2 linked regions of the Marinobacterium aestuarii genome follow. The protein of the gene in region 2 interacts with the protein of the main gene of each other region in a pairwise test. Links are inferred from orthologs where the notes say so. Each region holds a gene or a part of one and is shown on either strand. Other genes may lie near its edges. The genes, in order: purT and A8C75_RS02125.

Region 1 (3,150 bases), 230 kb from region 2 along the record:
ACTGCTGCAGGTACTGGAAGACGGCCGCCTCACCGACGGTCAGGGCCGCACGGTGGATTTCCGCAATACCATAGTGGTAATGACCTCGAACCTGGGCTCCGACCTGATCCAGAACTTCAGCGACGATGACGACTACAGCCTGATGCAGGCCGCGGTAATGGAGTCGGTGAGCGCGCATTTTCGCCCCGAAGTCATTAACCGCATCGACGAGGTCGTGGTCTTCCACAGCCTGCGCCGTGAACAGGTGGCCGGCATCGCCGAAGTCCAGCTCGACCGGCTGCGCAAACGCCTGGCCGAACGCGATCTTACCCTCACGCTGACCAGCACCGCCATGGACAAGCTGGTCGAAGTCGGCTTCGAACCCGTCTATGGCGCCCGGCCGCTGAAACGCGCCATCCAGCGCTGGATCGAAAACCCCCTGGCCCAGAGCATCCTCGCCGGCGCCTACCCGCCGGGCCACGAAATCGCCGTGGACGTGGAAGCCGGCGAGTTCAGCTTCCGCTAGCCGCGATGACGCTCAGAGGCTAGGAGCAAGGGGAAAGTTGAAAGGGGGCAAGCAGACCGCGGCCCCCTTCCTTGTTAGTCGTGATTCGTGATTCGTGATTCGTGATTCGTGATTCGTGATTCGTGATTCGTGATTCGTGATCAGGTTACGCCAACCAATCACCATTCACTAATTACCAATGACGATCGGTAATTCGTGAGTAGTAATTCGTAATTAGCAAGAGCAGCCACAATGGGTGCTTCGAATAACCAATTACCAATAACCAATTACCCATCACGGACCACCAGCTTTCCCCTTTCCCCTTTCACTGCTGTTCACCCTTTCACCTGCGTTCTTCTGCCCGGCTAGTCCTCTCCCCGCTCAGGCTCTACAATAGCCACCCCTTTCAGATTCCGGAATTGAACCCATGCTTGGCACTGCCCTCACCCCTGGCGCCACCCGAGTCCTGCTCTGTGGCTGCGGCGAACTCGGCAAGGAAGTGGTTATCGAACTGCAGCGCCTGGGTGTCGAGGTTATCGCCGTCGATCGCTACGCCAATGCTCCAGCCATGCAGGTGGCGCACCGCAGCCATACCATCAACATGCTGGATGGTGCTGCCCTGCGGGCGGTGATCGAACAGGAAAAACCGGATCTGATAGTGCCGGAAATCGAGGCGCTGGCTACAGAGACCCTGCTGCAGCTGGAACAGGAAGGCTTCACCGTGGTACCCACGGCACGGGCTACCCGCCTGACCATGGACCGCGAAGGTATTCGCCGCCTGGCCGCCGAAGAGCTTGAGCTGCCGACCTCCGCCTACCGCTTTGCCGACACCCTGGAAGAATACCGCGACGCCATCGCCGCCATCGGCATTCCCTGCGTCATCAAGCCGGTGATGAGTTCATCCGGCAAGGGCCAGAGCCTGGTACGCAGCCCTGCTGATATCGACGCCGCCTGGGACTACGCCCAGCAGGGTGGCCGCGCCGGCAAGGGCCGGGTGATCGTTGAGGGCTTTGTGGATTTTGATTACGAGATCACCCTGCTGACGGTCAATGCCGTGGACGGCATCCACTTCTGCGCCCCCATCGGTCACCGCCAGGAAGACGGCGACTACCGCGAGTCCTGGCAGCCCCAGGCCATGTCAGCGCTGGCGCTGGAACGCTCGCAGCAGCTGGCGCGCCGCCTGGTGGAGAACCTGGCAGGACGCGGACTTTACGGCGTGGAGCTGTTTATCAAGGGCGATAACGTCTGGTTCAGCGAAGTGTCGCCGCGCCCCCACGACACCGGGCTGGTGACGCTCATTTCCCAGGACATGTCGGAATTTGCCCTGCATGTGCGCGCTATCCTGGGCCTGCCCATCGGCCAGATCAGCCAGCAGGGCCCGAGCGCCTCGGCGGTGATTCTGGGGAACGGCCACTCCAGCAACCTGCGCTTTGACGGTGTTGCCGATGCCCTCGCCGTGCCCGGCACCGCGCTGCGCCTGTTCGCCAAGCCCGAAATTGACGGCCAGCGCCGCCTGGGCGTCGCTCTTGCCAAGGCAGACAGCATCGACACCGCCATCGCCCGCGCACTGGAAGCTGCCGGAAAAATCAAGATAAGCTATTGAGATACAGTGGAAAATAGCCAGGTGAAAGTGGCAAGGTAAAAGGGCGTCATTCGTAATTCAAAGCGCGTAAGCCGACCGCTCTTCCGAATGACTAATGACGCCCGGTTAATGGTGATTGGTCACTCGTGAATTGCAGCCCAACGGTTAGCGCTTGTCTTGCACCTATGACTAATTACTAATGACCAATGACGACCCGTGATTCGTGATTCGTGATTCGTGATTCGTGATTCGTGATTCGTGATTCGTGATTCGTGATTCGTGATTCGTGATTCGTGATTCGTGATTCGTGATCAGGTTACGCCAACCCATCACCATTCACTACCAATGACAGCCGGTGATTGGTGAGTAGTAACTCGTAATTAGCAAGAGCAGCCACGATGGGTGCTCGAATGACCAATTACCAATCACTATTTACCAATTACCAATGACCCGTCACAGGCCACCGGCTTGCCCCTTTCTCCTTTGACCTGCTTTTTACCGCAGCAGGCGGGCGCCGTACAGCAGTATCACGGCGCCGAGGGTCGCGGTGATGATGGAGCCCACAAAGCCGCCACTGCGCACGCCCAGAAGATCAAACAGCAGGCCGCCGACCACGGCGCCAACGATACCCAGTACTATGTTGCCGACCAGCCCGAAGCCGCGCCCCTTCATGATGGTGCCCGCCAGCCAGCCGGCAATGGCGCCGATCAGCAGAAAAATCAGAATGCCCATGCGTCCACTCCCTGTAAAATCAAATCAGGCACCAGTATACACAGCAAACTTATCCACAGCGCAGAACAGTGGCACAGCTTCGAGGACAGATTCATGAGCCCGGCAACATCAATCTGGCAGCGACTTCTGGCGCGGTGGCGTCCCGATCGCTGCCGCAGCCTGATCATGCTGGGCATCGACTCCGGCTGCCACCGCTGGCACGGCGCCCTCAGCGAGGGCAGCGCCTTTCGAATTCGCGTCTTTATCGATGACGAGCCCTGGAACCACCGCACCCGTATCGGCGATGCCCCGGTGCATTATCCCAGCGAACTGCTGGCGCTGCTGCAAAAGCACCGGGCCTGCGCCCTGCTGC
Region 2 (3,174 bases):
CGGGGGTCATGATCAGCATGTCGGGCAGGGTACGCAGGCAGGCGATATCGAACAGGCCTGCATGGGTGGCGCCGTCTTCGCCGACCAGGCCCGCTCTGTCCAGCGTCAGCAGCACATCGAGTTGCTGGATGGCGATGTCATGCACCAGCTGGTCATAGGCGCGCTGCAGGAAGGTCGAATAGATGGCTACCACCGGCTTCATGCCACCGCAGGCGAGGCCGGCGGCCAATGTCAGGGCATGCTGCTCGGCGATGGCAACATCGAAGTAGCGTTCGGGGAAACGTGTCGAAAACTCGATCAGATCCGAGCCTTCGCACATGGCCGGCGTGATGGCGACCAGCTTGGCGTCGAGCTCGGCCTGATCGCAGATCCAGCGCCCGAAGATATTGGCAAACTTAGGCCTCGCTGGGGCACTGGGTTTGACCACCGGTTCTATCTTGGTAATGGCGTGGTATCCCACAGGATCCGCTTCGGCGGGGGCGAAGCCTTTGCCCTTGCGGGTCACTATATGCAGGAACTGTGGGCCTTGGGCATTGAGCACCTTGTGCAGCGCCGGCAGCAGGGCGTCCAGGTCATGGCCGTCGAGTGGGCCTGTGTAGGCGAACTCCAGAGCTTCAAACAGGGGGGCTGCGACATTCCTGTCGGTGCGGTGCTTGAGATTTGTCGCCAGGTAGGTCGCCAGCCCGCCTTCGTTGTGGGAGATCGACATGTCGTTGTCGTTCAGGATCACCAGCAGGTTGGCACCGGTGTGACCGGCATGATTCAGTGCCTCAAAGGCCATGCCGGCGGTCATGGCGCCATCACCGATGACGGCCACGGAGCGGTGTGCGCGCCCCTGCAGCTGATCGGCCAGGGCCATTCCCAGCGCTGCGCTGATGGAGGTGCTGGAGTGGCCGGTGCCAAAGGCATCGCAGGGGCTCTCGGCACGCTTGGGAAAGGGTGCCAGGCCGTCCTGCTGGCGCATGCTGAACATCTGCTCGCGCCGGCCGGTGAGAATCTTGTGGGGGTAACTCTGGTGGCCCACATCCCAGATCAGATGATCCTCAGGCGTATTGAGGCAGTAATGCAGAGCAACGGTCAGCTCTATAACACCAAGGCCTGCGCCAAAATGGCCGCCGGTCTGGCCCACGCTGTACAGCAGGAAGGCGCGCAGCTGCTCGGCCAGCTCCGGCAGCTGGGCCGGGCTGAGCTGGCGCAGCTGGGCCGGGCTGTCGATGCTGTCGAGTAGCGCGGTTACCGGGCGCTGCAGAGGGATCTGTTCGAACATCAGTGATCCCGTTTGACGATATAGTCGGCCAGGGCGCGCAGTGGATCGGCCTCGCTGCCAAAGAGCGCCAGGGCTTCAATGGCCTGGCTGTGCAGCTGCTGCAGTTTTTCCCGCGCACCGGTCATGCCGAGCAGCGCCGGGAAGGTCGGCTTGTTCTGTGCCAGATCCGAGCCCTGGGGCTTGCCCAAAGTAGCGGTGTCGCCTTCGATATCCAGGATGTCGTCCTGTACCTGGAAGGCAAGACCAATGGCATCGCCGAACTGGCGCAGCGCCTCGTAGCGCTCACCGCTGTCGACACCGGCGGACAGGGCGCCCAGTTCCACTGAGGCGGTGAGCAGGGCGCCGGTCTTGTGGCGGTGCATCTGTTGCAGCTGTTGCAGCGTCAGGCTTTGGCCGACATGGGCCAGATCGAACGCCTGCCCGGCCACCATGCCCTGATCGCCCGCGGCCCGTGCCAGTACGGCCAGCATGCGCAGCTGCAACTGTGGCTGCAGTTCGGCCTGAGGCTGTGCCAGCCATTCGAAGGCGCTGCATTGCAGCGCATCACCGGCGAGTATGGCGCAGGCTTCGTCAAAGGCGATGTGGCAGGTGGGTTTGCCACGGCGCAGGTCATCGTCGTCCATGGCAGGCAGGTCGTCATGCACCAGGGAGTAGCTGTGCACGGCCTCCATGGCGCAGGCCGGCGCGTCGGCCGCGTTCAGCTGCCCGTCGAGCAGCTGGTTGCACAGATAGACCAGACCCGGGCGGATGCGCTTGCCGCCATTAAACAGGGCGTAGCGCATGGCTTCCTGCAGGCGGGGCTCGATGCTGCGGTGTTGCAGGCGGCTATCAAGCGCGCTTTCGACGCGCAGGCAGTAGTGTTGCAGCAGAGAGTTCAGAGCCACGGATCAGGCATCCTCAGGGTCGGTGAAGGGGACTGTTTGCAGCTCGCCATCTTTTTCTACCAGCATCCGCACCTTCTGTTCGGCCTGATCGAGGATGCCCTGGCAGTCGCGGGTCAGGGCAATGCCCTGTTCAAATGCCTGCAGTGCATCGGCCAGTGGCATGTCGCCCTGTTCCATGCGGTTCACCAGCTGCTCAAGCTCGGTCAGCGAGGTTTCGAAGTCTGGAGTCTTTTTTGTGCGTGGCATCAGGCTTACCCGTGATCAATGAGGCGTAAAAAGTACTAGAGCATGGCAACAGGGTCAATCCGGCCCTCAGGCCCGGATCGAACAATCGCTGCACAGGTGTGCTCGATTAAAATTCTGTTATCATGCGGCGTAGCCGATAATACGCCTGTTCGGAGTTAAGGAGAAACCCGTGGATATCGCAACGCTGGTCGGTTTGATCGGATCAATGGGCATTGTCATCGCGGCCATGGTGCTGGGCGGTGATGCGGGCATTTTCGTCAACCCGCCCTCGCTGCTGATCGTGGTCGGCGGAACTCTGCTGGTAGTACTGATGAAGTACACCCTGCAACAGTTTCTGGCAGCAGGCAAAATCGCCGCCAAGGCGTTCATGTTCAAGTCACAGAATCCGGAAGACATCATTACCGAAACCGTTGAGCTGGCCGATGCCGCGCGCAAGGGTGGTTTGCTGTCGCTGGAAGAAAAGGAAGTTGGCAACGCCTTTATGCAGCGCGGTATCCAGCTGCTGGTGGACGGGCATGATCCCGAAATTGTGCGCATGCTGCTGAACAAGGAAATGCGCCTGACGGTCGAACGCCACGATTTCGGCAGCCGCATCTTCCGTGCCATGGGGGATGTGGCGCCGGCTATGGGCATGATCGGCACCCTGGTGGGCCTGGTACAGATGCTCTCCAATATGAGTGATCCCAAGTCTATAGGCCCGGCCATGGCGGTGGCGCTGCTGACCACCCTGTACGGCGCCATGATTGCCAACATGCTGGTGCTGCCCATTGCCGACAA

The links.
Region 1: the proteins of A8C75_RS02125 (region 2) and purT interact in binary tests that used the Escherichia coli proteins (3 or more experiments, as listed by UniProt). The link is inferred for Marinobacterium aestuarii from one-to-one orthologs.

The regions. Positions count from the first base shown.
Region 1 is NZ_CP015839.1:260,802-263,951, reverse strand. Bases 174-2,999 are described here. They hold purT (formate-dependent phosphoribosylglycinamide formyltransferase), read left to right. Parts: upstream 174-911; coding sequence 912-2,087; downstream 2,088-2,999. Other genes in these bases: A8C75_RS01095 (hypothetical protein), read left to right, coding at 2,892-2,999; A8C75_RS01100 (GlsB/YeaQ/YmgE family stress response membrane protein), read right to left, coding at 2,562-2,798; clpB (ATP-dependent chaperone ClpB), read left to right, coding at 174-505. In the rest of the region: more of clpB, read left to right, coding at 1-173; more of A8C75_RS01095, read left to right, coding at 3,000-3,150. UniProt on the Escherichia coli protein: Involved in the de novo purine biosynthesis. Catalyzes the transfer of formate to 5-phospho-ribosyl-glycinamide (GAR), producing 5-phospho-ribosyl-N-formylglycinamide (FGAR). Formate is provided by PurU via hydrolysis of 10-formyl-tetrahydrofolate.
Region 2 is NZ_CP015839.1:493,193-496,366, forward strand. The notes cover bases 210-3,059. They hold A8C75_RS02125 (polyprenyl synthetase family protein), read right to left. Parts: upstream 2,152-3,059; coding sequence 1,267-2,151; downstream 210-1,266. Other genes in these bases: A8C75_RS02120 (1-deoxy-D-xylulose-5-phosphate synthase), read right to left, coding at 210-1,267; A8C75_RS02130 (exodeoxyribonuclease VII small subunit), read right to left, coding at 2,155-2,397; pomA (flagellar motor protein PomA), read left to right, coding at 2,567-3,059. In the rest of the region: more of A8C75_RS02120, read right to left, coding at 1-209; more of pomA, read left to right, coding at 3,060-3,174.